One region of the Paraburkholderia sp. GAS82 genome, then DNA from elsewhere that is predicted to be linked to it. Evidence: predicted binding sites of a transcription regulator. Region 1 holds the regulator's gene; the other holds the start of a gene.
The links. Region 1 encodes FliA, which starts transcription of late flagellar genes. Its sites were predicted from a motif close to CTAAAGTTTNNNNNNNNNNNGCCGNTA; they were not measured.

Region 1 (15,146 bases):
CCGACGCACTTCGCGGTCGCGCTGCAGTACAGCGACGGCGAGATGCGCGCGCCGCGCGTCGTCGCCAAAGGGGTGAACCTCGTCGCCGCGCGGATTCGCCAGCTTGCTGTGGAGAACAACGTGCCGCTGCTCGAAGCCCCGCCACTGGCGCGGGCGCTGTATCACAACGTCGACCTCGACCGCGAAATTCCGGGCCAGTTGTATGGCGCGGTCGCGGAAGTGCTCGCATGGGTCTATCAATTGCGCCGCTTCAAGACCGAAGGCGGCGTGGTGCCGGTTGCCCCGACCGAACTCGAAGTTCCCGCCGATCTGGACCAGGGTCCGGTATCCGACGAAGAGGCGGATCGGGAAGCCGCCGAAGCGCTTAACGAAGACGACAAGGCATCTGGAGCCTCCGCATGAACGCACGCGCCGGTTTCCTGTCCCGACGGCCGGACTCGCTGAGCAACACCAACCTGCGGGCACTCGCAGGCCCGGTGCTGATCTGCATGATCCTCGGCATGATGATCCTGCCGTTGCCGCCGTTCCTGCTGGATCTGCTGTTCACCTTCAACATCGCGCTGTCCGTGATGGTGTTGCTGGTGAGCATGTACACGATGAAGCCGCTCGACTTCGCCGCATTCCCGAGCGTGCTGCTGTTCTCGACGCTGCTGCGCCTCTCGCTGAACGTGGCCTCCACCCGGGTCGTGCTGCTCGAAGGCCACACCGGCCCGGCTGCCGCTGGACAGGTGATCGAGTCGTTCGGCCAGTTCCTCGTCGGCGGCAACTTCGCGGTCGGGATCGTGGTGTTCATCATCCTGATGGTGATCAACTTCATGGTGATCACCAAGGGTGCGGGCCGGATCGCCGAAGTGTCCGCGCGCTTCACACTCGATGCGATGCCCGGCAAGCAGATGGCGATCGACGCCGACCTGAACGCCGGCATCATCAACGAAGACGCGGCGCGCCGCCGCCGCCTCGAAGTCGCACAGGAAGCCGAGTTTTACGGCTCGATGGACGGCGCCAGCAAGTTCGTGCGCGGCGATGCGATTGCCGGCCTGCTGATCATGGTGATCAACATCATCGGCGGGCTGATCGTCGGCGTGGTCCAGCACAACATGGACTTCGCCGCCGCCGCCAAGAACTACACGCTGCTGACCATCGGTGACGGCCTCGTCGCGCAGATCCCGTCGCTGGTGATCTCGACCGCCGCCGGCGTGATCGTGTCGCGCGTGGCCACGAACGAGGACATCGGCACGCAGCTGACCGGGCAGTTGTTCACGAACCCGCGCGTGCTGATCATCACGGGCTGCATTCTGGTGCTGATGGGCTTGATCCCGGGCATGCCGCACTTCGCCTTCCTGCTGCTGGGCGGTGGTTTGATCCAGCTTGGCCGGATGATGAAGAAGCGCGCGACGGAAGCGAAGAGCACCGCGGCCCTCGCCACCGTGGCGCCGGCAGCGCTCACGCCGACCGAAAACACCGAAGCAAGCTGGGACGACGTGACGATGATCGACACGCTCGGTCTCGAAGTCGGCTACCGGTTGATTCCGCTCGTCGACAAGAATTCGGATGGCGAACTGCTCAAGCGGATCAAGAGCATCCGCAAGAAGTTCGCGCAGGAAATCGGCTTCCTGCCGCCGGTGATCCACATCCGCGACAACCTGGAACTGCGCCCCAATGGTTACCGGATTGCGCTGAAGGGCGTCGAGGTCGGCGTCGGCGAGGCCTATCCGGGCCAGTGGCTGGCCATCAATCCGGGGCAGGTGAGCGCGGCGCTGCCGGGCACGCCGACTCAGGATCCGGCGTTCGGCCTGCCGGCCATCTGGATCGACACCAATCTGCGCGAGCAGGCCCAGGTGTACGGCTATACCGTGGTGGATTCGAGCACCGTGGTCGCGACGCACCTGAATCACCTGGTGGTCACGCACGCCTCCGAGCTGCTCGGCCGCCGCGAAATCCAGGCGCTGATCGAGCGCATGCAGAAGGACACGCCGTCGCTGGTCGACGATCTGATTCCGAAGGCGCTTTCGCTCACCACGCTGCAGAAGGTGCTGCAGAACCTGCTGGAAGAAGGTGTGCCGATCCGCGACATGCGCACGATCCTCGAAGCGCTGTCCGAGCACACGCCCAAGGTCACCGACGCGCACGAGCTGACGGCAGCCGTGCGTCTGGCGCTGGGCCGCGCGATCACGCAACAGTGGTTCCCCGGCACCGGCGACATGCAGGTGATGGGCCTCGATTCGAACCTCGAACGGGTGCTCTCGCAGGCGCTTTCGACTGGGGCAAACCCTGGTCTCGAACCGGGTCTCGCGCACACGCTGATGACCGAGACGCAACAGGCCATGACGCGCCAGCAGAACCTCGGGCTCGCGCCGGTGCTGCTGGTGCAGCACGCGTTGCGGCCGATGCTGGCGCGCTTCCTGCGCCGCAACCTGCCGCAGCTGAAGGTGCTGTCGTATGCGGAGGTGCCCGACACCCGCAACGTCAAGGTGGTGAATCTGATAGGCGGGAAAGGCTAACCCGCTCACGCTTCAGACCGGCGCTTCAGGCGCCGGTTTTCATTTGGGGACCCTTGCAGCGCGGCCCCGGCGTACTACCCATCACGCGAATTGCCTGCTTTTCCCTGTCTTTATCAAGCGATGGTCTCTCGACATCTTTCGCAATAATCGATCTCAATGGAAAGCGGTATGTCGCCGGTCCGTCAACCTCATCGGGGGTCCAGCTTGAACATTCGTAAATTTGTCGGTGCTACCAGTCGTGACGCGCTACGCCTCGTTCGTGAGGCGTTGGGCCCCGACGCGGTCGTGCTGTCGAACCGCACGATCGAAGACGGCACCGTCGAGATCGTGGCGCTCGCCGATAGCGAGCTCGCGGCAATCGCTCCGAAGGCGCGTAACGGCGCGAATAACGGCAGCAGCGCAAACAGCGCGGCCCCTGCGATGAGCCCGGCAGCACCGGCACCGCGCAGCACGCCGATGATGCAGTCCAATCCGTACGCGAGCGGCATGCCGGACGTGTTTTCGTCGGTGTTCGGCGCAAGCCCGGAAGCCGGCACGGAGAGCATGTCGGCCAGCAACGCGCCGGCACAGGCCGCTGCACCCGCACAGGCAGCCGTAACGGAAGAGCCGGCCAAGGCCTCGCCGTACGCTTCGTCGGCCCAGGCCGCACCGCTCGCGCCGCAGGCTCAAGCCGCTCACGCGGCGCAAAGCACACCGTCGATGCAAGCCGCACCGCAGGCGCAGATGCCGCAGATGCCGCGCTCGGGCGACGACATCCGCGCCGACGTGCTGAAAGCCGCCGGCGTCCCGGCGCCGCAGTTTATGCCGTTCTCGCCGGCCACCCCGCGCACGATGGCGGAAACGAATCCCTGGCTGATCGACCACGCCCGCAATATCGCCGGCAAGCAGCAAGGCGCCTACAGCGCACGGCCGTCGTCGATGACACCGGCCGCCGCGATGGCCAAGGGCCTCGGCGCACCGGTCGACATCCAGGTCGGCACGCGTCAGCCGTCGAACCTCGCCGACACGCCCGACTGGGCCCGCGAAGCTGCACAACTCGCCGCGCGCCGCGCTAGCAGGAAGCCGAGCCCGGCCACTCCGGCGGACGACGCACGTGCCGCAGCCAGCACCACCGCCAGCGTCACCGAAGCGATCAAGGCTCGCATGGAGCAGGTCGTCAACGAAACGGTGATGAGCGAGCTCTCCTCGATGCGCGGCATGATGGAGGAACACTTCGCCGGTCTCCTGTGGGCCGACCGCCAGCGTCGCAGCCCGACGCGCGCCTCGCTCACCAAGCACCTGTTCGCCGCCGGTTTCTCCGCGCAACTGGTGCAGATGATGGTCGACAACCTGCCGCCCGAGATCGACAACATGGAAGGCGGGATGGACTGGGTGCGCAACGTGCTCGAGTCGAACCTGCCGATCATGGAAAACGAAGACGCGCTGATGGAGCGCGGCGGCGTGTTCGCCCTGATGGGCCCGACGGGTGTCGGCAAGACCACGACCACGGCCAAGCTTGCCGCGCGTTGCGTGATGCGCTTCGGCGCCAGCAAGGTGGCACTCCTGACGACCGACAGCTACCGGATCGGCGGTCACGAGCAACTGCGCATTTTCGGCAAGATCCTCGGCGTTTCGGTTCACGCAGTGAAGGACGGCGCCGATCTGCAACTGGCGCTCGCCGAGCTGCGCAACAAGCACATCGTGCTGATCGACACGATCGGCATGAGCCAGCGCGACCGCCTAGTCTCCGACCAGATCGCCATGCTGTGCCGCGCCGGACAACCGGTGCAGCGCCTGCTGCTGCTGAACGCAACGTGCCATGGCGACACGCTTAACGAAGTCGTGCAGGCCTACCAGCGCGGGCCGGATCAACAACCGCTCGCCGGCTGCATCCTCACCAAGCTCGACGAGGCGACCAACCTGGGCGGCGTACTCGACACGGTGATCCGCTACAAGTTGCCGGTGCATTACGTCTCGACCGGGCAGAAGGTGCCCGAGAACCTGTACGTCGCAACCAAGAAATTCCTGATCAAAAGCGCTTTCTGCATTCCGCGCGACAGTTCGCCGTTCGTGCCACAGGACGACGATATTCCGGCCTTGCTTTCGGCGCTCTCAGCACGCTCGACGGCCGAACTGCACGAGGTCCGCTTTGGATAAGGTCGTCTCGGATCAGGCAGAAGGACTGCGGCGCCTGCTGGCCCGCAGCGGTTCAAGAGTGCTGGCGGTAACGGGCGGTTCGACCAGCGTCGGATGTACCACGACCGTCGTCAATCTGGCGGCGGCACTCGTGGAGCAGGGCAAGGATGTACTCGTGATCGACGAGTGCCTTGGCGATTACTCGGTGGGCGCCATGCTCGGCGGCGTACAGGGGGCGGCCAACTTCGCCGCCGTGGTACGCGGCGAGATATCGCTCGATGCCGCCGTGGCGCGTCATGCACTGGGCTTTTCAGTGCTGAGCGCCTCGCGCAGCAATCGCGAAGGCTACACGGCGGCGCAATTGAGTGTGGTGCTGGACGGTCCCGCGGACATCGTGCTGATCGATGCGCAACTCGACCGGCTCGGTCAGCTCTCTGCGCTGGCGATGCAGGCGCACGACCTGTTGATCGTCACGCGCGTCGCTGCGCAGGCGATTACCGATGCGTATGCCTGCATGAAGCGGCTGCATTACGCGCACGGCATCGGGCAGTTCAGGGTGCTGGTGAACCATGTGCATAGCGTCACCGACGCGCACACCGCTTTTGAAAACCTCGCGGGGGTGGCGGGGCGTTATCTGACTGTGTCGCTGGAAGGCGCGGGCTGTATCGCCGCCGACCCGCGCATGGCCCGGGCGCTCGAACTGTCGCGCTGCGTGGTCGACGCGTTTCCGTCGACCCCTGCTGCGCGGGATTATCGGCACCTCGCCGCCGAATTGCAGTACTGGCCAATGCGGCCAGCGATGTCGTCACGTCACCAATGGGTGGCGCCGGCGGCAGTAACAGCGGCGCAACACGCCGACCAACCGTCTGTGCAGCACGCCTGAAGGGCGGGGCGCGGACAAGGGGAGCACGATGTACAACGCTCAGGGAAAGATTTCCCAAGCCGAGGTTCTGACCAAATACGCACCGCTGGTGCGGCGGCTCGGCTTGCAGCTGGTGGCGAAGATGCCGGCGAGTGTCGATCTCGACGATCTGATTCAGGCCGGCATGATCGGCCTGCTCGATGCTGCGAGTCGCTACAAGGAAGACCAGGGCGCGCAGTTCGAAACGTATGCGAGCCAGCGGATCCGCGGCGCGATGCTCGACGAGTTGCGCAGCAACGACTGGCTGCCGCGCAGCCTGCGCCGCACCTCGCGCGAGGTGGAGACGGCCGTGCATCAGGTCGAACAGACACTCGGCCGTTCGGCGAGCGAGACGGAGATTGCCGGTCACCTCAAGATGCCGCTCGACGAGTATCAGGCGATGCTGCAGGACCTGCATGGCAGCCAGCTGATCTACTACGAAGACTTCGATCGCTCCGCCGACGATGAGCCGTTCCTCGACCGCTACTGCGTCGACCACTCGGACCCGCTCTCGGCACTGCTCGACGAAAGCCTGCGCTCGGCGCTGGTCGAAGCGATCGAGCGTCTGCCGGAACGCGAAAAGCTGTTGATGTCGCTCTACTACGAACGCGGCATGAATCTGCGCGAGATCGGTGCGGTGATGGAAGTTAGCGAATCGCGGGTTTGCCAGCTGCATAGCCAGGCGGTTGCACGGCTGCGCACGCGCCTGCGCGAGATGGCCTGGGCCAAGGCTGAAGCGGAGTAACACCACGGCGGCCGGCGGTTCACCGCCGTTACCCGCCGCTCATGATTCAAGCGCAATGAGCGCCGTCCCGATGTAAAGGGACGGCGCTTTTTTTGTGCTGAGAGGAAAGCAGGAAAAGTGCGGCAAGCGCAGGCGGCGGACAGGCGCCAAACGGCAGGCTGCGCTGAGTCGGTCTGAAAACGGTCAGACCGACTCAGCGAGCATTCAGGACAGACTGGATTGGAGTTCGATGAGCGGGGGAGCGTCCGGAATTACAGGCCGCCGAACCCTGGCACTCGTCCATCCGGCCCATACAGCGAGGGCTTTTTCGGACGCACCTGCAGCACCTCGAGGGCGCGCTGGTTGTATTCCATGCGGGTGCGGATCAGCACACCGTTGGTCTTGTTGGAGCGGCGTGCGCGCTCTACCGATTGCTGCAGCAACGACCACTGTTCGGCGAGCTTCGGGTCGCGTCCGGCGGCTAGCTCGATGCCGTTCCAGCCGGCCGGCAGACCCATTTCGGCGAGCTGCGCGTCGCGGATCTTCTCGAGCGAGGCCAGCTTGCCGACCAGTTCGGTTTTCTTTTCGACAACCGGCCGCAACATCTCGGCCGGTTCCACCTGGGTTAGCGCTTTCTGCTCGATAGCCAGAACAGAAGCGAATTCTTCGATGGTCGAGTACTCATCGATCACAGTGGCAAGCAGCGCGTCTTTCATCACAAGTCGCTCTCACGGCGCCCGCACAAAGCGTGCGGGCCGGGTTTCAAGGTGACGCCTCGCGGCGTCCAACCTCAATTGCCGGTCGCCGGGGCTCTCGTTTGCAACAAACTGCGCGTCGTGTCGAGCACGCCGTCAGCAATCTTGCCCGGATCGATCGTCAGCGTGCCGTTCTTGATGGCCTGCTTGATCGATTCGACGTGAGCGGTGTCGATGTCTGCCGAACCCGATGCCGCCAGGCTGCGCAGGCTGGACGACAGGCCCGACAGGCTCACATTCGCGTCGCCACCCGAGCCGGTGGCGGCTTGCGCGGCGGCTGCCGCGCTTTGGGCGGTCGAAGCCGCCGGGGCCGAGCTGTCCTGCTGGGTACGCGTTGCCGCGCTGCCCGTCAGACTGTCCGGCATGCTATTGGTGGTGGAATCGATTTTCACGATTGGCTTCCTGAACTATTTGATTCCTTTAACGGCATTCAAGAAACCAAACTTTAGCTCAATCGATGTATCCGTTTGTAACGGCCCCACCGGCCGCCTTCTTCCCCCAAAACCCTTTGAACGCCACTGTCACGGGCGCCATTTTCAGGTTCAGATCCCGGGTATCTACATCTGGATCTGGACCGTCGAACTGTCCTTCACGATGCCCATCAGGATCTGCCCGGTTGAGGTTTTCACCCTGACCGGTTGCCCTGGCGTCGCATTGCTGAGCGCGCTGCCTTCCGACGAAATCGAGAACCCGTCGCCCTGCGCCACCACCCGCACACTCTGTCCGGCCGTCACCTGGGCGGCACTCTTCAGCATGTCCTGACGCAGCGGAAAGCCCATACTCACGCGCATCAACGTGACCGAACCGACTGCCTGTGACGGCACGGTGACGATCGACGCCGGCAGCATGGTCAGGTCGCCGTCGCGAGGAACCAGATCGGCGTCGGAAATCACCTCGCCGGGCATCATTGCGCGCGCGGCGACGTAGTAAGTCGCATGGATCGAGACTTTCGCCTGCAGCCAGACCGTCCACGGGTGGCCACTCGTGCAGCGCACCGCCACCGTCGTGCGGCCCCACAGGCGCGCGCCGGGCGGCATGAACGCCTGCAGCGTGTCGCAGGCGGCAAGCCCGCGCGGGAAAGCCTGGGCAACGCTCAGTTCCACCTGGCCCGGCAGGCCATTGGCCTGCTGTTTGAGGAAGTCCAGCGCGGCGGTGTGGATCAGCTGGCCGTCTTCCTGACCTTCGGGCACGGGCGGGCTAGCCTGAGCCGGCTGCGATGCCTGAATTGCGGCAGCAGTCTGGACCGGCTGAACCCTGGAGGCGGCCAGCACCGGCTTGGGCGCCGGTTGCGGAGTCTGCGCTCGCTGCAGCGCCTGAACGGCCTGAGCCGCCTGAGCCTGTTGCAGCGCCTGAATTGCCTGCGCGCGCTGCGCGGCTTCCGCCAGCGCCTGCGCCTGATTCTTTACGGGGAGTGTCGTTTGAGCCGGCGCGGCAGCAACGTGAGGCGCCGGATTGCGGCCTGCCGCGCTCGCGCCCAGTTCGGGCGGCTCGCCGCGCGAAGCGAGGCTGTCGATTTCGACGCTGCTCGCAGCGGTCACGGCGGGTGCGACGGCCGGCACGCCGACAGGTGCGGCAGCCGGGGCGGCATTTACGGGCCGCAGTGCGGCGCCGTACGTCGCACGCGCCGGCATCGACGTGACGACCACCGGCACGACCTGGCTCGCGGCGAGCGCGGGATTCATATTGACGCGGGTAAGGCTGGCCGTATTCGCCGGGCTGGCTTGCTGGATGACCGTCGTGTTCGCCGGAACATTTGGCGCGCCGGACGCGGATGCCTCATCGGTACCCGGAATCACAATGGCACCGCTCGCGTTCGACAGCCTGGTAAAGCGATCGGTCGCTTGCGGCGTCGAAGACTGCGCAGGCGGTGCGAGCGTCGCCGCGAGCTGCGGATTGATCGTCCGCGGGCTGGCATTGCTGGACGTCGCCAGCGCGGTCATGCGCGCGAGATCGGCCGGGTTCTGTTCGCCCGGACCGGGAATCACGATCGGGCCGCTGGCCTCCTGGGCCAGCGCCGCAGACGCACACCACGCACCCGCCACGGCACACACCAGCCAGGCGGCAGTGTGTCGTGCAACGATGCGGCGCCGCGGCGGCAGCACATCGGGAGTGGATCGGGCCATCGTGCATCTCCAGCGTGAGGCAAGGGTACGAGTTGCATTCTAGTGACGCGGCTCCCGGCGCAAACGTTGAATAGAGGCGACCTTCCCCGGTTATTCAGAAGATTGCCGCTTGCCTGCCCCGCCTAAGATGCATCTCATGCAAAAAGCCCTTTTGGGTCGCCGCAGATGTTGTGCTCCCTGATCGAGCGCCAGACGCGGGAACGTTATCCGGAGATTTTTCATGCTAGATAAACTCGATGCCGAATTCGCCTTTGGCCGTCAGGCGCTCGATGTCCGCTCCTACCGGCAGGAACTGCTGTCGTCGAACATTGCGAACGCCGACACGCCGAACTACAAGGCGCGTGACGTCGATTTCTCGTCGACGCTCGCGGGCGCTCTGAGAAAGACGGACGGCAGCAGCACCGGCACCGGCGCATCGAACAACTCGACGCTGGCGATGGCGCAACCTGCCGGCGTGACGAGCGGCATGACGATGGCCTCGACCGAACCGGGCCACATGGCCGGCAAGGCCAGCCTGATTGCGACCGGCGGTCCGAGCGACGACTACGGCCAATTGCAGTACCGCATTCCGACGCAACCCTCGCTCGACGGCAACACGGTGGACCTCGACGCGGAACGCGTGCAGTTCGCCGATAACTCCCTGCACTTCGAGTCGGCCATGACGGAAGTTTCGAATCAGATCAAATCGATGCTGTCGGTGATCACGTCGGGCTCCTGATGGAGTCCGGTGCGACGACCGGCGCACATGCTGGATGTAACCGCTAAAAACCACGCCCACGGGAAACAATCAAGCCGGAACCTGCCGGCAGGAGAGGTCGGAGAAGCTATGCCATCCCTGATGAATATTTTCAATGTCGCCGGTTCGGCCATGTCGGCCGAATCGCAGCGGCTCAACGTGACGGCGTCGAACCTGGCGAACGCCGACAGCACGACGGGTCCTGACGGCCAGCCGTACAAGGCCAAGCAGGTCGTGTTCGCGGTCAATCCGATCGGCGGCGCGCGCACCGCATCCGGCCAGCAGGTGGGCGGTGTGCAGGTGACCGGCGTGGTCGACGATCCGACGCCGATGAAGCAGACCTACGACCCGGGCAACCCCGCGGCCGACGCGAACGGCTACGTCACGATGCCGAACGTCGATCCGGTGGAAGAAATGGTCAACATGATCTCGGCGTCGCGCGCTTACCAGGCGAACGTCGAAACCTTGAACACAGCGAAGCAGTTGATGCTGAAAACACTCACGATCGGAACCTGAGGAGCGCCTCCTTGACTACTTCAACCACCATCGGCGGCAGCGGGACCCAGGTCTCGCAGACGCTGCTCGATACCATGAACGGCACGGGCTCGGCGAGCAGTGCGTCGAGCAGCAGCTCGAGCAGCTCGGCGACCTCGGGTGCGAATCTGCAAAGCACCTTCCTGCAGCTGCTGATTACGCAGATGCAGAACCAGGATCCGACCAATCCGATGGACAGCTCGCAGATGACCTCGCAGCTCGCGCAGATCGACACGGTGACGGGCATCAGCCAGTTGAACACGTCGCTCAGCTCGCTGGCGACGCAGCTCAACGCAGGCCAGACCTCGCAGGCTGCACTGCTGATCGGTTCCAGCGTGCTGGCCCCAGGCAATTCCATTTCGGTGACCTCCGGCAAGGCGACCGAATTCGGCGTGCAGCTGGCCTCGGCGGCGTCGGACATGAAGGTCAACGTCGTGAACTCGGCAGGCCAGATCGTCAACACGCTCGATCTGGGCGCGCAACCGGCCGGTACTGTGCCGGTGACGTGGACCCCGGTCGATTCGACGGGTGCCGCACTGCCGACGGGCACCTACACGATCACCGCCACCGGCACGATCAACGGTGCTGCAGGCGTGGGCACGACCCTGACCCCGGGTACCGTGGAAAGCGTCGTACAGGGTACCGGCGGCGCACCGAGTCTCGTGCTGTCGAATGGCAATACGGTCGCCCTGACTTCGGTCGCGGCAGTCCTCTAAGCAATCAGTTCAACCAAATTTAGACATTTCCCGGAACGGAGAATACGTCATGGGTTATCAGCAGGGTTTGAGCGGCCTCGGGGCTGCATCGAGCGATCTCGACGTGATCGGCAACAACATTGCCAACTCGGATACGATCGGCTTCAAGAGCGGTACGGCAGTGTTCGCCGATATGTATGCGAACTCGGTTGCCACGGCCGTGAACAACCAGATCGGTATCGGCACGCAGCTCGCCGAAGTGCAGCAGCAGTTCTCGCAAGGCACGATCAATACGACCGGCCAGGCACTGGATGTCGCCATCAACGGCAACGGCTTTTTCCAGATGTCGAATAACGGCTCGCTCACGTATTCGCGCAACGGCGTGTTCCAGCTCAGCAACACGGGCAATATCGTGAACGCTCAAGGACTCGAGCTGATGGGCTATGCCGCGAATTCCAGCGGCATCATCAACAGCGCGCAAACGGTGCCGCTGACCGTGCCGACTACCAACATCGCACCGACGCAGACCACCACCATCACGGCGCAGCTCAACCTGGACGCTCAGGATTCGCTGATGCTCGGCACGCCGGCTGTGAATGTGACCACGACCGGGACGCTGGCGAGCAGCGGTGCGACGATTACGACCGCTTCGGCTGGATCGAATAACGACGACTACACGATTACCTTTACGAGCCCGACGGCGTACACGGTAACCGACGCCGACAACGCCGCTAACGACAGCAGCGGAACCTACACGGCAGGCACCGCCATTACGCTGGGCAATGGCCAGACGGTCACGCTGACGGGTACGGCAGCAGCCGGTGACACGGTAGCGGTTACGCCGACCCCAACCACTTTCGACGCAAGCAACTCGTCGACCTACAACTACTCGACTTCGACCCAGGTGTACGACTCGCTGGGCGGCTCGCAGACGGTCAACATGTACTTCGCCAAGACCGGCTCCGGCGCATGGGACGTCTACGCAGGCGTCGCAGGCGGCACGGCAAGTCTGGTCGGCACGGCAAGTTTCAACACCTCCGGCGCGCTGACCGGTATCACGAGTGTCGCGTCTACGACCGCGTCGGACTCGATCGCCTTCACGATTCCGAACACCGACGGCTCCGGCACGCCGCAGGCGCTGACGCTGGATCTTGCCGGCACGACCCAGTACGGCAGCACGGACGGCGTGAACAACCTGCAGCAGAATGGCTTTGCCGCCGGCCAGCTGACGAGCTTCACGGTCGGCACGACCGGCATTCTCACCGGCAACTATTCGAACGGTCAGACGGCCTCGCTCGGTCAGGTCGTACTCGCCAACTTCAACGATCCGAACGGCCTCGTCGACCTCGGCAACAACGAGTACGCACAGACCGCCGCGTCGGGCGCAGCGCAGATCTCGACGCCGGGCAGCACCAACCACGGCACGCTGCAAGGCGGCGCGGTGGAAGATTCGAACGTGGACCTGACCAACGAACTGGTCAACCTGATCACGGCGCAACGCGACTATCAGGCGAACGCGCAGACGATCAAGACGCAGCAGACCGTTGACCAGACCCTGATCAACATGTAAGGGCAACAGGAGCCGAACGAATGACCGACCGTCTGATTTATACCGCGATGTCGGGCGCCACCCAGGCGCTCGAGCAGCAGGCCATTGTCGCGAACAATCTCGCGAACACGTCGACCACCGGGTTTCGCGCCCAGCTCGAGACGTTTCGCGCGGTACCGATGTCGTTCGGCGACGGCAGCTCAGTCAACGACAGCACGACACGCACGTTCGTGTTGTCGTCGACACCGGGTGCGGACGAAACGCCCGGACCGATCCAGCAGACCGGCAACCCGCTCGACGTCGCGATCCAGGGCGACGGCTGGTTGAGCGTGCAGACCGCCGACGGTGGCGAGGCCTATACGCGTGCCGGCAATCTGCATATCGACCAGAACGGCCAGCTGGTGAATGCGACCAACCTGCCGGTAGTCGGCACGGGCGGTCCGATCTCGGTGCCGCCTGGCTCGCAGATCACGATCGGCAAGGACGGCACGGTTTCGGCGCTTGCGCCGGGAGACCCGGCCACGGCGATCGCGGTCATCGACCAGTTGAAGCTCGTGAAGCCCGCAGCGGGCACATTGAAGCGCGGCGACGACGGCATGTTCCGTACTGCTGACGGCAACCCTGCCGACGCCGATCCCACCGTCACGCTGGCACCCGAATCGCTCGAGGGCAGCAACGTGAGTCCGGTCAACGCAATGGTTTCGATGATCACCAATGCGCGGCAGTTCGACATGCAGACCAAGATGATCCAAAACGCCGATCAGAACGATCAGTCCGCCAACCAGTTGCTCAGCTTCAGCTAACGGGCGTCGCGCCAGACGTGCACCCAGGAGAACCAACACTGTGAACCGCTCACTTTATATCGCTGCGACCGGCATGAATGCGCAGCAGTCCCAGATGGACGTGATCTCGAACAACCTTGCCAACGTCAGCACCAATGGCTTCAAGGGCTCGCGCGCCGTGTTCGAAGATCTGCTTTATCAGACCGTGCGTCAGCCGGGCGCCGACTCGACCCAGCAGACCCAGGTGCCTTCGGGCATCCAGCTCGGCACTGGTGTGCAGCAGGTCGCGACCGAACGTCTGTACACGCAGGGCAACCTGCAGCAAACCGGCAACTCGAAGGACGTGGCGATCAACGGCAACGGTTTCTTCCAGGTGCAGATGCCGGACGGCACGACCGCCTATACCCGCGACGGCTCGTTCCAGACCAATGCGCAGGGCCAGCTGGTGACCTCGAGCGGCTATCCGGTCATTCCGGCGATCACGGTGCCGGTGACCGCGACCTCGCTCACGATCGGCAGCGACGGTTCGGTGTCGATCACGCAGCCCAACAGCTCGAACTCGACGCAGATCGGCACCATGCAGCTCGCCACCTTCATCAACCCGGCCGGTCTCGACGCGCAAGGCGAAAACCTGTTTTCGGAAACCAGTTCCTCGGGTACGCCGAACATCAGCGCGCCGGGTTCGAACGGTTCGGGTTCGCTGGAACAGGGTTATGTCGAAACGTCGAACGTGAACGTCGTGCAGGAACTGGTCAACATGATCCAGACCCAGCGCGCGTACGAAATCAACAGCAAGGCGGTCACCACGTCCGATCAGATGTTGCAGACCCTGTCGCAGATGTCGATTTAAGGGTTCGGAACCAGAGGCGGTAGGTAAATACGATGTCGCAATCCAATCTCAATCCGGTCAAGAGCGACGCGCGCAGCGCGTTCGTCGCTACTGCCAGCGTGCTTGCACTGGCGCTGGTCGGCTGCGCGCAGATACCGAAGCAGCCCATCGTGCAGCAGCCGATGACCGCGGTGCCGCCGGTGCCGCCGCACACGCAGTCGCCGGGTTCGATTTTCAATCCGGGCTACGCCGGACGGCCGCTTTTCGAAGACCAGCGGCCGCGCAATATTGGCGACATCCTGACCATCGTCATTCAGGAAAACATCAACGCAACGAAGTCCTCGGGCGCGAACACCAACCGCAGTTCGACCACCCAGTTCTCGACCACGAGCGCCAGTTTTCTCGCCGGTCTGTTCGGCAAGGCCAATCTCAGTGCCCAGGGCGGCAATACGTTCTCGGGGACCGGCGGCGCGAACGCCTCGAACACTTTCAGCGGCGTGATCACCGTCACGGTGACCAATGTGCTGCCCAACGGTAACCTCCAGGTGAGCGGCGAAAAGCAGATGCTCATCAACCAAGGTAACGAGTTCGTGCGTTTCTCAGGCGTAGTCAACCCGAATACGATTTCCGGCCTGAATGCCGTGTACTCGACCCAGGTGGCTGACGCCAAGATCGAATACTCGGCGAAGGGCTATATCGACGAGGCAGAAACCATGGGTTGGCTACAACGCTTCTTCCTTAACGTGGCGCCGTGGTGATCATGAAACTCGGACCTCTCCACCGTTTTGGCCATGCCTGTCTGGTGTTCGCGCTCGCGTGCGGGGCACTGCCGCCTGTTACACCCGCGGCCCACGCCGAACGGCTGAAGGATCTGGTCGCGATCCAGGGCGTGCGCGACAACC
Region 2 (15,146 bases), on a different contig from region 1:
ACCTTTCTGCCGCTTTATCTGCAGAACGCATTTGGGCTGCCGGCCATCGCGGCGGGCGTGGGCATGCTGCCGTTTGCGCTTGCCATGGTGGTGGGGCCGTATGTCGGCGCGGTGTTGTCCCGGCGTCTCTCGGCTATGGCGATGCTCAGCACGGGCTTGCTTTTGATCGGCGCGGGCAATCTTCTGACTGCTCTGGTTGCAGGCGAGGCGCGTTATGGCCTGGTGGCGATCGGCATGGTGGTGACGGGCCTCGGCGCGGGCGTTCTTAACGGCGACACGCAAAAGGCCATCATGGCGTGCGTTCCGCCGAACCGTACCGGCATGGCATCAGGTATCAGTACGACCACGCGCTTTACCGCTATCGTTACGTCGGTCGGCGTGCTCGGTGCAGTGCTGGCTGCGCGCACCCAGTCCGCGTTTTATGCGCGGCCTGAGTTGACTCCCGCGCTCCGAAACGCACTCGACGCGGGCTTTCTGTCGCGTGTATTGGCCGGTGATGCGGCTGGGGCGAGCGCACACCTGCCGCCGGCGATGAGCGCGCCGCTCGCGGCTGCTGCTCATGCCAGCTTTGCCAGCGGTTTTGCATCATCGCTCTATCTTGCTGCTGCGGTTGCGGCGGGGATCGCGCTGGCGGTGTACTTGCTGGCGGGTCGAGCAAGCCGCGCGGCGGCGGGGCGGGTTCGAGGCCATAACGTCCAGCCTGGCAGCTAGCCGCTCGTGTCACCCAGGGCAATGACCCAGGACCGGAGCCGGAGGCGGCGGCGGTTTGAATGGCACAATATGACACGAACGCAGCGGTTCGTTCGTCGTGACATTGAGACAGGCCGGCCATAAGGAGAAGGTCGATGGCACCATCCGCTTTGCTACGGGAACAATACCAACGATGAGTCATCCCAATACCAACAGCGAGTTGATCGGGCGCTTCTATGAAGCTTTCCAGAAGCAGGACGCCGAAGCGATGGGCGCATGCTACGCCGATGACGTGGTCTTCAGCGACCCCGTGTTCGGCGAGTTGCGCGGCGAGCAGGCGCGCGATATGTGGCGCATGCTGGTCGCGCAGGCCCAGGATTTTTCCCTGACGTTCGACGCCGTCACCGCGGACGAGCGTACCGGTCGTGCGCACTGGGTGGCGCGTTATCTTTTCAGTCAGACTGGCCGCAAGGTGGAGAACCGGATTCAGGCGCAATTCGTGTTTCGGGACGGGCGCATCGTCGAGCATCGCGACAGCTTCGACCTTTGGCGCTGGTCGCGGCAGGCATTGGGACTCAAGGGCTCCTTGCTCGGCTGGACGCCCTTCGTGCAAGGAGCAATACGGGCGCAGGCGAAGAAAGGCCTCGATGCTTATCGGAACAAGCGCGGCTGAGTCCGGGCACGACGTTGACCCTGATCCGAAAGGCCTGTCCACCTGGCCTACTTGCGTGAGATTGGCGGGTTGATGCAGTATCTCGTTGAGAGCGAGCGTTGCGTGTGAGCGGAAATTCGCCGCCCACCCGCGCGCCGAATAAACTCGAACAAACAATACCAAGGGACGAGTACTTATGCCTGTCGTGGATGCGGCCTGGGAAGATTGGCTGGCCACCAATGCGAAGCGTGGCTGTACCGTGGATTCCATGGTCGCAGCCATGATGGGGGCGGGTTTCGATCAGTTCTCCGCTAGCAGTGCGGTGCAGCGCGCGGTGAGCTCCGCAAATGTTGGCGGTGTGGTGGCCGCAACGGCCAATGCCGCGGGCGCCGTTGGCGTGGCAAGCGGATCGGACGCAGCAAACGGCCCGAGTGCCTTCGGCTCCGCTGATCAGGCAAGAACACCGGGCGGCATCGCGGCAACCGCAGGCACCGAGGCGAGCCTCGTCAAAGCGGTACAAGGCACGTACCAGTACGACGCATTACCCGTGGCAAGCGGCAATCTGATCCGCGCGTACGATCGCGATGTGAAGGTGGTGATGCGTTGCGAGCGGCCACAAGTGGTCGTCTTTGCCGACGTGCTTTCGCCTGAAGAGTGCACCGAGATGATGGAGCGTTCGCGGCATCGTCTCAAACGCTCGACCACGGTCAATCCGGACACCGGGCAAGAAGACGTGATCCGCAATCGCACCAGCGAGGGTATCTGGTTTCAACGCGGCGAGGACACGCTCATCGAGCGTCTCGACCAGCGGATTTCCAGCCTGATGAACTGGCCGGTGGAGAACGGCGAGGGACTGCAGATTCTGCATTACAACACCAGCGGCGAATACCGTCCGCATTTCGACTATTTTCCACCCGATCAACCGGGCAGCGCGGTGCATACCGCACGCGGCGGCCAGCGTGTGGCGACGCTGATCGTTTATCTCAACGACGTGCCGGATGGTGGCGAGACCATTTTCCCTGAGGCAGGTTTATCGGTTACCGGCAGGCAGGGTGGGGCGGTGTACTTCCGTTATCTGAACGGCTTGCGGCAACTCGATCCGCTGACCTTGCATGGCGGCGCGCCCGTGTTGGGCGGCGACAAATGGATCATGACGAAGTGGATGCGGGAGCGCGAGTACGTTTAGGGGACTCGCTTTCCCGCTTTCCCGTCCCCCGTTGCTTTACCCCGCCTGCAGAGCCTTGCTGCGCTCGTCGTCCGCCACTTCGCGCAGCACTGCATCGAAGAAATGCGCTTGCGCATCAGCATCCGAACGGGCATACGCACGATTGATGCCGCTGATTACGGCGCGGATCGAAGCGGTAATCAGATTCGCATCGATGCCCACGCCGAACGCGCTGCCCACTACCTGCGCACCGGCCATTTCGGCAATCGCGATTGCCTTCGCGTCCGCGCCCTGAGTAAGCGCACGTTCTTCGTAGTGCTGGATCCGCACAGGGGTGCGCAGCGCATGCATCAACGCGTCGAGCGGGCCGTTGCCTTCGCCTGCCAGCACGGTGCGCTTACCGGCTATCTCCACCGTCAGCTTGATGCGCTCGCGCCCGCCGTCTTCTGACAGCGCATGGCCGATGTAACGCAGCGGCGTCTCACCGCGCACGTATTCATCCTGGAACACTTCCCAGATCTGCTGTGCGGTGACTTCCTGACCGCTATCGTCGGTGAGTTGCTGGACGGCCGAGCTGAAGTCGACCTGCAGACGTCGCGGCAGCACAACGCCATGTGTCTGTTCGAGCAGATAAGCAATGCCGCCTTTACCGGACTGGCTGTTGACCCGGATGATCGAATCGTAAGTGCGGCCCAGATCGCGCGGGTCGATCGGCAGATAAGGCATTTCCCACAGCGCGTCATCCTTCTGCACGGCGAAGCCTTTCTTGATCGCATCCTGGTGCGATCCCGAGAAGGCGGTGAACACCAGATCGCCGACATACGGGTGACGCGGATGCACCGGCAATTGCGTGCATTCCTCGGCGGTGCGCGCGACTTCGTTGATGTGCGAGAAATCGAGTCCCGGGTCGACGCCCTGGGTGTAAAGATTGATCGCCAGCGTCACGAGGTCGACGTTGCCGGTGCGCTCACCATTACCGAAGAGACAACCTTCGACGCGGTCGGCACCGGCCATGACGGCCAGTTCAGCCGCGGCGACTGCGGTGCCGCGATCGTTGTGCGGGTGAACCGAAAGCAGCAGCGAGTCGCGCCGCGCCAGGTTGCGGTGCATCCACTCGATCTGGTCCGCGTAGAAATTCGGCGTGCCGACTTCCACCGTGGCCGGCAGGTTGACGATGGCTTTGCGCTCGGGCGTCGGCTGCCAGACATCGAACACGGCATCGCACACTTCCTTGGCGAAATCGAGTTCGGTGGCGGTGAAGGTTTCCGGGCTGTACTGCAGCGTGAAAGCCGTCTCCGGGGTGGCATCCACGAGACGCTTCATGGTGCGCGCCGCGTTCACGGCCAGTTGCTTGACACCGTTACGGTCGAGCCCGAACACGATCTTGCGGAATTCCGGCGCGGTGGCGTTATACAGATGCACGATCGCACGCGGCACGCCGCGCAGCGATTCGAAGGTGCGCTCGATCAGGTCGTCGCGCGCCTGGGTCAACACTTCGATCGTGACGTCATCCGGAATGTGGCCGCCCTCGATCAGTTCGCGTACGAAATTGAAGTCGGTTTCGGACGCCGACGGAAACGCCACTTCGATTTCCTTGAAGCCAATCTGCACCAGCGTCTTGAACATGCGCATCTTGCGTTGCGCGTTCATCGGCTCGAACAGTGCCTGATTGCCGTCGCGCAGGTCGGTGCTCATCCAGATCGGCGGGTGCGTGATGGTGCGCGACGGCCAGGTGCGATCCGGCAAGTTGACGGGGGTGAACGGGCGGTACTTGGTAGCAGGATTTTTCAGCATGATGGGCTCGTGGGTTCGAAAAACGGGAGACGCAAAGGAACGGGACGAAGCACGGCCGCCGGTTGGGCAACCGGGGCAAGGTCAGCAAAACTTGGGAATTAACTGCGCTTCAGATGCGTTAGATGCGGGAAGCGCGTAGCAGCAGACCTAGCCCGGTAGAGCGGGCTAGTAGTAGGAGGGATAGCAGGGTCTGTGCGGCGAACATGGGCGTAATAGGATCACAAACGGCAGGGCCAGTCAAGCGGCGTTTGCTTGTGTGCCTGCTTGCGAGGCATCGGCGCTTGCGTCAGTCTCTGTCGCTGTCATTGGCCGGCAGTGTTGCCGAGTGGCCGGGCGGCCAGGTCCTTCAGCGCCGACCAGCAGTTGTTGTAACCCATGCGCAGGATCATCAGGCCGATCACACCGGCCGCGACGTGATCGAGCATCGGCAGGCCGGCCATGCTGCCGAGAATGCCCATCACGGCAACCAGCGCCGAAACCGCGTCGAGTCTGGCGTGCCAGGCACTGGCAAGCAGAACGCCAGAATGTGTTCGTTGAGCCACCGACCGCATATAGCGGAACAGCGCTTCCTTGGCGAACATGACGAAGACCGCGACCACCAGCGCGCTCGCACGCACGCTGGTGCTAACAGTGAGAATCGTGGCGGGTCCGATGCTATGCCACAGCATCTCGCCGGCGGTGCCGATCAGCAGCACGCCGATGACTAGCGTCGCGAGCGATGCATGGAAGCCGCCGTCGCTGCTCGAAGCGCGTTGGCCGGAGGCCGCAGCCGCGCCGAGAAACAGCACGGCGATGACGACGCCGTCGGCGGCGAGATCGCTGAGCGTATGTATACCGTCAGCCACCAGGCCGTCGGAATGCGCGAACAGGCCAATGACAATCTGCATGGCCATCAGCACGGCATTCAACACCGCACTCATGTAAGCGGCCTTGAAGGAACTGCCGCGCGACTGTCGGGGACGCTCTGACGGCGATGTCATTGGGAGGACGGTTTCGAGTGATTTCGAGTAGTGCAAGCAAACTAACCGTCCAACGTTGCGGGGATGTGACAGGTGGGGCGCGGTGGCAGGCTTCTGCCTGGCTCACGTCCACGCTATTGATCGCGCTCAGGAAGCGTCCTGGCGCCGCGAGCCTCCGCCGACGCTCTGCCCCGCGTTGTGTTCCAGCTGCCAGTAACCCCACACCGACGCGAGCGTCACCAATCCGGCGCAGAGAAAGGCGATGCGGAAGTCATCGAGCGTAAAGACATGCCCTGAGGTCTCGCCGTTGAACACGGCGGCACCGCGCAACGCCACCGCGCCGAAGGCAATGCCCAGGCCGATGGTCATTTGCGCCGCCGCGCTCCACAGCGTGCTGGCCGCGCTCATCTGCGGCTGGGCGACGTCTGCGTAGGCGAGGGTGGCGAGCGTCGTGAACTGCATCGAGCGCGCCACGCCATATCCGAATATCACGATCAGCACCCAGGCGAGCGGCGCCTGTGGCGTCAGCAGGCCGCAGGCGATAATGAAGACGCCGGCTGCGGCGACGTCGACGATCGACACCATCCGGAAGCCATAGCGCTGCAGGATGCGCGTGGTCAACGCCTTCATACCCAGGTTGCCGAGCGCGCTCGCCAGCAGCAATAGCCCCGACTTGAACGCGGACAGACCGAAGCCGATCTGGAACAGCAGCGGCATCAGATACGGCACCGCGCCGATGCCGATACGTGTGAACGAACCGGTTATCACCGTCACCGAGAAAGTGGGAATTCTGAGCGTCGAGACGTCGATCAGCGGATGCGGATGGCGCTGTGCATGCCGGAATGCCACGAACCCGATCACCAGACCCGCTGCCACGAGGGCGCCCGCTACCCACGGATTTTCGCCGGGCTGGCTGGCGAGTTCGGCGCCGTACAGGATCGAAGTAAGGGTGGCGCCGCTCAGCAGCAGGCCGACGAGATCGAGCGGGCGGCGCTCGCTGCCTTTCAGGTTGGGCACCAGTGCGACCACTGCCGCCATCACCGCGATGCCGAACGGCACGTTCAGCAGAAAGATCCAGCGCCAGTTCGCGTAGGTCGTGATGAAGCCGCCGATCGGCGGCCCGACCACCGGTGCGACGATCGCCGGCCATGTAATGGTCGAGATGGCCTGCATCAGGCGGCTTTTCTCGGTGCTGCGCACCACGATCAGCCGGCCGACCGGCACCATCATCGCGCCACCCATCCCTTGCAACAGACGCGCGGCGGTGAATTCCGTCACGTTTTGCGACATCCCGCACAACACCGACGCGACCGTAAACACGCCGATCGCGCTAAAGAAGACCGTGCGCGAGCCGCACCGGTCGGCGACCCAGCCGCTTACCGGGATGAAAATCGCCAGCGCCAGCATGTAGGCCGTCATGCCGAGGCTGAGACTGTTCGGACCCACGCCGAATGAACGCGCCATCTGCGGCAGGGCGGTGGCGATCACCGTGGTGTCCAGATACTCCATGAAGAAGGTCGCCGCGACGATATAGGGCAACCAGCCGATGAAGCCGGGGCGTTTCTGGGTGTCGGTCATCGCGGTCCGTTTGCGAGGAAAAAGTAGAAAAGTAGAAGTATTGCCGAAGACGGCCAAAGCCGGCATCCGGGGCCGGGATTTCTCCTGGAAGGAGAGATAGTCAAATCCAATGATGACGATTTAAACAATCAACTTTTTCTATTAAGTGGATCCAGACATACTGTCATCACTTTCTCAACCACGTACCAAAAGAGGACGCATCAGATGCCGATCATCAACAGCCAGATCAAACCTTTCAAGGCAACCGCTTACCACAATGGCGACTTCCAGACCGTTACCGACGAAACCCTGAAGGGCAAGTGGTCGGTCGTCGTGTTCTACCCGGCTGACTTCACGTTTGTTTGCCCGACCGAACTGGGCGACCTGGCCGATCGTTATGCCGAATTCCAGAAGCTTGGCGTCGAGATCTACAGCGTGTCGACCGATACGCACTTCACCCACAAGGCATGGCACGACACGTCGGACACGATCCAGAAGATCAAGTATCCGATGATCGCCGATCCGACACTGGCCATCTCGCGCAACTTCGACGTGCTGATCGAAGAAGAAGGCCTGGCGTTGCGTGGCACCTTCGTGATCAACCCGGAAGGTGAGATCAAGCTGTGCGAAATCCACGACAACGGCATTGGCCGTGATGCCGGCGAGCTGCTGCGCAAGGTGCAGGCTGCGCAATACATCGCGGCGCATCCGGGTGAAGTGTGCCCCGCCAAGTGGACGCCGGGTGCTGAAACGCTGACCCCGTCGCTCGACCTGGTCGGCAAGATCTAAGCGCTCCCGCTTAGCTCGGCCTCATCGCAGTACACGCCACTCGCCGGCGTTTCTCCGTGCGGACCGTATCACGCAGCAATGCTGCTTCATGTGCATACGGTCCGCACGGCTCCTCGCCACGCAATGTGGGTGGCGCCCGGAGCCCAACCCTCGTCACGGAATTCGAATAGCCATGCTGGATGCCAATCTCAAGACTCAGTTGAAATCGTACCTGGAAAAGGTCAGCCGGCCGATCGAGATCGTGGCCTCGCTCGACGACAGCGCCAAATCGCAGGAACTGCTCGCACTGCTGAACGACATCGCGACGCTGTCGGCGCGCGTCAGCGTGATCGAGCGGCGCGGCGACGCGGAGCGCAAGCCTTCGTTCTCGATCGGCGAGCCGGGCAAGGACACGGGCATCCGTTTTGCCGGCATCCCGATGGGACATGAATTTACGTCGCTGGTGCTGGCGCTGCTGCAGGTGGGCGGCCACCCGGTCAAGCTCGACGACGCGGTGATCGAACAGATCCGCGAACTCGACGGCGACTATCAGTTTGAAACGTATTTTTCGCTGACCTGCCAGAACTGCCCGGAAGTCGTGCAGGCGCTGAACGTGATGGCGCTGATCAACCCGCGCATCCGCCACGTGGCGATTGACGGCGGGGTGTTCCCGAACGAAGTGGAAGCACGCCAGATCATGGCCGTGCCGACGATGTTCCTGAACGGCGAAGTGTTCGGCCAGGGCCGCAGCGGCGTAAAGGAAATTCTCGCCAAACTCGATACCGGCGCAGGTGCGCGTGCGGCCAAGGAACTGGCGAAGAAGCCGGTGTTCGATGTGCTGATCGTGGGTGGCGGCCCCGCGGGCGCTGCGGCGGCGATTTACTCGGCACGCAAGGGCATCAAGACGGGCGTGGTCGCGGAACGCTTCGGCGGCCAGGTGCTCGACACGCTCGCGATCGAAAATTTCGTCTCCGTTCAGGAGACCGAAGGACCGAAGTTTGCCACGGCGCTCGAACAGCACGTGAAGAGCTATGAAGTGGACATCATGGACGTGCAGCGTGCTGAAGCACTGGTTCCGGGCCGCATCAACGAGGTACGTCTGGCGAGCGGCGCGGTGCTGAAGGCGAAGACGATCGTGCTCGCCACCGGTGCGCGCTGGCGCGAAATCAACGTGCCGGGCGAGCGCGAATATCGCAATCATGGCGTGGCCTACTGCCCGCACTGCGATGGCCCGCTGTTCAAGGGCAAGCGCGTCGCAGTGATCGGTGGCGGCAACTCGGGCGTGGAAGCGGCAATCGATCTGGCCGGCCTCGTGCGCGAAGTCACGCTGATCGAATTCGGCGCGCAACTGCGGGCTGATGAAGTGCTGCAACGCAAGCTGCGCAGCCTCGCTAACGTGACGATCGTGACGCAGGCGCAGACCACCGAGATCACCGGCGACGGCAAGAAGGTCAACGGGCTCGTCTACAAGGATTTGCGCTCGGGTGAAACGAAGCAGGTCGAACTGGAAGGCGTGTTCGTGCAGATCGGTCTCGTGCCGAATACCGAATGGTTGAAGGGCACGGTCGAACTGTCGAAGCACGGCGAGATCGTCGTCGATGCGCGCGGCGCGACATCGGTGCCGGGCGTGTTCGCGGCCGGCGACGTGACGACGGTGCCGTTCAAGCAGATCGTCATCGCCGTGGGCGAGGGCGCGAAAGCATCGCTCTCCGCCTTCGATCACCTGATTCGCAATAGCGCGGATGACGAAGTGGAAGTCGAGGACGCTGCGGCGCTTGCGGAGGCCTAAGTTTTCTTCGTGAGCGACAGGCGGTCCTGATTGGACTGACGAAAGCCAGCTGCCAGTTGTTGCCTTGCAATGAAGCCCGCCTTTGTGCGGGCTTCATTGTTTTCGGTTCCCGCATCGAAGCCGGTGGCGCTTGAGCTCCTTCGGGGCATCTATACACCCGTTTCATTCACACGCTTGACGCAGGCCCTCACGGGCGCGGCCCGCGCTGCTTTGTTTGGAGCTCGCCGCCTGGATTCAATTCTTGGCGAAGTGGCTCGTCTCACCATATAAATCTGTGAATCGGAGCAGACCTTTCGCGGCAGCCAACCGTGCGCATTTCAACGCGTGCGAGTGGGCTTAAGGACGAAGGGCAACATAAAAGGAGACAGAGATGGCCTCTTCGCAAACGACGCCCGCGCGTTGGGTCGACGGCAAGCGCTACCTTTGGCTGCTCGGTGCACTGACCATCACGTTGCCGCTGCACGCGGCCACTCTTGCGCTGCTCACGGGCTGGCATATCTTCTGGTGGTTTGGTCCGATCTTTGTGTTCGGCATTATCCCGATGCTCGACTACGCGATCGGCGACGACCCCAGCAATCCGCCTGAGGAAGTGGTGCCCGTGCTCGAGCGCGAGCGCTATTACCGGCGCATCGTCTACCTCGCGACCTTCATCGAATACCTCTCGTTCTTCGGCGCGGTGTGGATCGTCGGAACCCATGTGCTCGCCTGGTACGACTACCTGGGGTTTGCGCTCTCGCTCGGTTCGGCGACCGGCGCATCGATCAATACTGCTCACGAACTCGGTCACAAGACCGACCACTTCGAGCGCTGGCTGGCGAAGGTCACGCTGGCGCCGGTCGCCTATGGACACTTCTTCGTCGAACACAACCGCGGCCATCACGTGCGGGTAGCGACGCCGCCCGATCCCGCCAGCGCACGCTATGGCGAGTCCTTTTGGGCGTTCCTGCCGCGCACGGTGTTCGGCAGCATCGCATCAGCGTGGCGGCTCGAAAAAGAGCGGCTCACGCGCAGCGGTCATTCGTCGTGGAGCTGGCGCAACGAGGTATTGCATGCATGGGCGATGACCGCAGTGCTATGGGGCGCGATGATTGTTCTATTCGGCAAGGTCGTGATTCCGTTCCTGCTGATCCAGGCGATATACGGCGCCTCGCTGCTCGAAGTGGTCAATTATCTCGAGCACTATGGATTAGGCCGCAAGCAGTTGCCGAACGGCAAATACGAACGCTGCCGCCCTGAGCATTCATGGAACAGCAATCGCGTCGTCACCAACCTGTTTCTTTACCAATTGCAACGCCATGCGGATCATCACGCCAATCCGACGCGCTCGTTTCAGGCACTGCGTCACTTCGAAGGCGCACCGCAATTACCTTCCGGTTACGCGACGATGATCATGGTGGCTTATGTGCCGCCGCTCTGGTTCCGCGTGATGAATCCGCGTGTGGTCGCGCATTATCGCGGCAATATGGAGCACTCCAATATCAAACCCGCAATACGCGAACGCGTGCTGGCAGAATTTTCCGGAGCGGTTACGAGTTGATGTTTGATTCGCCATTCGCGAACACCAAACGTTTGCGCCATAAAGGCCATATTTACCGATTTAAAAAAGAAACCAAAGCCGCACAAGGCCTGGACGCGATCGATAAATTTATCGCTTAAGAAATTCGCTGCGCTGCCGAAAACAGAGCTATTAACCGGGTGGAACATTTCTTCTGCGCGGAGAAATCCTGGGTTCAAGCAAACCGGAAATGCGCCGTTACATGCACTCGGCGCAGGTCAATCAGGCTTGCACCAATCAAGAACATAGAATCTCTCCGGAGAGGCGCAGCCACGCGCGCCTGCTCCGGTGCGGATTATCGAGAGGGGCACCGCTACGCTGAACGAACTGGTCCGGCGTGGAAGTGCAGCAGTTTAAATCCGCGTTTGAAACGGAGAGGCCATGTTTGTTGCGATTGGATGGGTATTGGTGTTGGGGTCGGTGATCGGTAGTTTTATCGGCGTAGGAGGACATCTTCCTGCCCTGGTTCAACCATTCGAACTCCTGTGTATTTTCGGTGCGGCGATAGGGGCGTTTGTCGTCAGCAATCCGGTCACGACGCTGAGAAAGACGCTCAAGAGTTTGCCTACCTGCTTCAAGGGCGGCGGTTATACGAAAGAGAAATATCTCGAACTGATCGCGCTGCTGTTTGAACTGCTCCAGAAGGCACGCAAGGAAGGCATGATGTCCCTCGAGGCGGATGTCGAGGCGCCCGAACAAAGTGCGCTGTTCCAGAAGTATTCGCATGTTCTGCAGGACCATCATCTGCTCGACTTTATCGTCGACTATCTGCGCATGATGTCGAGCGGCAACGTGAACGCGCTCGAAATGCAGGACCTGATGGACGAGGAACTGGAGACGCATCACGCGGAGGCCTCCGTCGCGGCCAATGCGATCCAGAAGATGGCCGATGGGCTGCCGGCGTTCGGGATTGTCGCCGCGGTGATGGGCGTGGTGCATACGATGGGCTCGGTGGGAGCCGCACCCGCGGTGCTTGGCGAGATGATCGCCGGTGCGCTGGTGGGCACTTTCCTTGGCATTCTGCTCGCGTACGGATTCATCGGGCCGCTCGCCGACCTGCTCAACGCGAAGGGTCGCGCCGCCGCCAAACCGTTTCAGTGCGTCAAGGCCGTGCTGCTCGCCTCGATGAGCGGCTACGCGCCGCCCGTTGCGGTGGAGTTCGGCCGCAAGGTGCTGTTTACCGCGGACCGGCCGAGCTTCAAGGAGCTCGAAGACGCGGTGCGCGCCACCAAAATGCCGAAGGCGGCCTGACCAGGATGAGGGAGACGAGTCATGGCTGAGAACCGGTCGGGCGGTAGCGCGGGGGAAGCGTCGGCGCCCATCGTGGTGCGGCGTCTGCGCAAGGGTGCGGCACACGAGGCCCATCATGGTGGTGCATGGAAGATCGCCTATGCCGACTTCGTGACGGCCATGATGGCGTTTTTTCTGCTGATGTGGCTGCTGGGCTCGACCTCGCAGTACGACAAAGAGGGCATCGAGGATTACTTCAACACGCCGCTTTCCACCTTGCTGGGCGGCAAGGAAGGCACCGGTGCGGCGCGGCCGAGCGTGGTGCAAGGCGGCGGACGCGACGCCTCGGACAGCCGGCCGGGCGTGGCGCACAAGAGTCAGGTCCAGCCCGCCCCGCCTACGGTCAGCCCGCCCGCCATGCAGATGGATGCGCAGCGGCTTGCGCAGCTCAAGGCGAAAATCGGTGCGTTGATCGAACAGACGCCATCGTTGCGCGCCTACAAGGAGCAGATTCGCCTGTCGATCACCGACGAAGGTTTGCGCATCGAGATCGTCGATTCGCTGAAGCGGCCGATGTTCGCCTCGGGTAGTTCGAAACTGGAGGATTACGCGCTGACGATCCTGCAGCAGATCGGCGCGTCGCTCAACGACGTGGACAATCGCGTGTCGATTGCCGGCCATACAGATGCCGTGCCTTACTCGGGCGGCACCGCCGGCTATTCGAACTGGGAGCTTTCCAGCGACCGCGCCAACGCCGCAAGGCGCGCGCTGGTGGCAGGGGGCTTGAGGGAGGACAAACTGTTGCAGGTGCGCGGACTGGCTGACGTGTTGCCGTTGGACAGAAACGTCGCCGACGAACCGACCAACCGCCGCATCAGCATTCTCGTGTTGAACAACGCTGCGGTGCAGGCGTTTTTCCGCGACGGTGGCCGCACCACGGTCGACGAAGCAGCGGCCGCGAGCGGGGTGTTGCCCGCAGCGCTGACAAAGGAACAAACCGGCAAGATCAGCGCGCCGTAATGCGTCTAAACCCCAGGGCGGCGATGCGAGATCGCCACCCTGGCTGTTTATGCTTCGTGTGCTGCCGAGGCTTCCTGCTGCTGCGCAAACTCATCCGCCTGAGCGGCGCAAACCGCCTCTGCGAAGCGCTGCAACGAAAGCAGCGATCCACTCACGCTGTGATAGGTTTCACGGCCAATCCGAGCATCGAGCAGAATCTGCAAACCCGCTGCTCTGGCAATTTTCATGATATCCACGGCCGATCCTTTATCAAGCGGCGTGCAGACTGCATCCCCGTATCGATCAACTCTTCCCGTCAGGCGGCGGCATATTGACACGATCAGGCCCACGTACTGGACGTAGCTTCATGGAAGCCACAGAGCCATCGTAGTTCAGTCAAATATGCCGCCATGACGGGAACAGCAGGTAATAACGGATGCAATTCGTGCGTTCGCCGCGCGGCGCTCAGGACCAGAGTTCCGACATCTCGATGTTACGCAGATCGAACACCAGTACTTCGGCGTCGTGACCCTGTGAGAACGTCAGAACCTGTTCATTGCGGACCCGTGCACCGTCGCCTTCACCGAGCGTCTGACCGTTCACGTCGACGCTGCCGCGCGCCACGTGGACATACGCATACCGGTCAGCCGCCAGTTCCAGCCGGGCGCTCTCGTCGCCGTCGAACAGTCCGGCATAAACGCGCGTGTCCTGCTGCACCACCAGCGACTCCTTCGCACCATCGGGCGAGATCACGAGGCGCAGCGCACCGCGCTTTTCCGCGTCGCCGAAACGGCTCTGCTGATAACGCGACGGCGTGCCCTTGAGCGCCGGTGCAATCCAGATCTGCAGGAAGTGCACAGAGTCGCTCCGCGAGTGGTTGTACTCGCTATGGGCGACGCCCGTGCCCGCGCTCATCAACTGGATGTCGCCGGGAACGATCACCGAGCCGGTGCCCATCGTGTCCTTATGTTCCAGCGCACCTTCCAGCACGTACGAGAAGATTTCCATGTCGCGGTGCGGATGCGTGCCGAAGCCTTTCGACGGCGCGACGCGGTCGTCGTTGATCACCAGCAGATCCGAAAAGCCGTTCTGCTTCGGGTCGTGATAGTTGGCAAAGGAAAACGTATGACGCGAACTAAGCCAGCCGTGCTCCGCGCGGCCGCGTTGATTGGCGTGTCTGATGTCGAGCATGTTCTTTCTCCTTGATGTGCGATCCGGAGAGGGTTGTCGTCCGTGATCCATTTAGAGCAGTTTACGTCAATCAATGTGCTTATAATCGTGACGTAATCAGAAACACTGTCTCTCCACGGTTGACAATGGGGCGGCAGGCGACACCACAGACGGGCGACCATGATCAACACCCAGGAGCGAGCCCATGCAACTCGATGACATGCGGATTTTCGTCGCCACGGTTGACGCGCACAACTTCACTACCGCAGCCAACCGGCTGTCGCTGTCGAAGCAGTTCGTCAGTCGCCGCGTCATGGCGCTCGAAGAGGCACTCGGCGTGCGGCTCCTGATCCGCAACACGCGCAAGCTTGCCGTCACCGAACTCGGCCAGGAGTTCTACGAGCGGGCCAAACGCATTCTCGGTGAGGTGCAAGAGGCCGAGCAGGCCATGTCGCTGCGGCGGGCGTCACCTCATGGGCTGCTGCGGGTGAGCGCGCCGATGTCGTTCGGCATGGTCCATCTGTCGCCGCTGGTGGCGATGTTCCTGAAGAAACATTCAGACGTGCGCTTCGACATGGAGTTGAGCGATCGCACCGTCGACGTGGTGGGCGAGGGGTTCGACATGGCAATCCGCATCGGCACGCTGGCCGATTCAACGCTGATCGCGCAAAAGCTCGCGGAAGTCCGGATGGTGGTCTGCTGCAGCCCGCAGTACCTGCGCCGGCGCGGTACGCCTGCCGCGCCGGCCGAGCTTGAGCGGCATGCCTGTCTTCTGTATGGACACGGCGGCCCAGCGAGCTGGGAGTTCGTGCTGGACG

Region 2: motA (flagellar motor stator protein MotA) is a predicted target of FliA. The motif match lies at 11,104-11,130, and genes of this name have one in related genera.

The regions. Positions count from the first base shown of each region.
Region 1 covers NZ_JBNDLX010000016.1:123,544-138,689, reverse strand. Annotated here, with positions in the region: gene flhB (flagellar biosynthesis protein FlhB) at 1-402, shown strand, start outside; gene flhA (flagellar biosynthesis protein FlhA) at 399-2,501, shown strand; gene flhF (flagellar biosynthesis protein FlhF) at 2,706-4,637, shown strand; gene P3T17_RS35705 (MinD/ParA family ATP-binding protein) at 4,630-5,499, shown strand; gene P3T17_RS35700 (RNA polymerase sigma factor FliA) at 5,528-6,262, shown strand; gene P3T17_RS35695 (flagella synthesis protein FlgN) at 6,514-6,957, opposite strand; gene flgM (flagellar biosynthesis anti-sigma factor FlgM) at 7,032-7,388, opposite strand; gene flgA (flagellar basal body P-ring formation chaperone FlgA) at 7,554-9,119, opposite strand; gene flgB (flagellar basal body rod protein FlgB) at 9,340-9,837, shown strand; gene flgC (flagellar basal body rod protein FlgC) at 9,946-10,371, shown strand; gene P3T17_RS35670 (flagellar hook assembly protein FlgD) at 10,383-11,105, shown strand; gene P3T17_RS35665 (flagellar hook protein FlgE) at 11,155-12,654, shown strand; gene flgF (flagellar basal-body rod protein FlgF) at 12,675-13,436, shown strand; gene flgG (flagellar basal-body rod protein FlgG) at 13,477-14,265, shown strand; gene flgH (flagellar basal body L-ring protein FlgH) at 14,298-15,002, shown strand; gene P3T17_RS35645 (flagellar basal body P-ring protein FlgI) at 15,005-15,146, shown strand, end outside.
Region 2 covers NZ_JBNDLX010000013.1:140,392-155,537, forward strand. Annotated here, with positions in the region: gene P3T17_RS32585 (MFS transporter) at 1-711, shown strand, start outside; gene P3T17_RS32590 (nuclear transport factor 2 family protein) at 884-1,363, shown strand; gene P3T17_RS32595 (2OG-Fe(II) oxygenase) at 1,539-2,528, shown strand; gene leuA (2-isopropylmalate synthase) at 2,565-4,301, opposite strand; gene P3T17_RS32605 (cation diffusion facilitator family transporter) at 4,604-5,221, opposite strand; gene P3T17_RS32610 (MFS transporter) at 5,408-6,838, opposite strand; gene ahpC (alkyl hydroperoxide reductase subunit C) at 7,043-7,606, shown strand; gene ahpF (alkyl hydroperoxide reductase subunit F) at 7,779-9,374, shown strand; gene P3T17_RS32625 (alkane 1-monooxygenase) at 9,745-10,911, shown strand; gene motA (flagellar motor stator protein MotA) at 11,311-12,180, shown strand; gene motB (flagellar motor protein MotB) at 12,202-13,179, shown strand; gene P3T17_RS32640 (hypothetical protein) at 13,227-13,406, opposite strand; gene P3T17_RS32645 (pirin family protein) at 13,624-14,349, opposite strand; gene P3T17_RS32650 (LysR family transcriptional regulator) at 14,534-15,146, shown strand, end outside.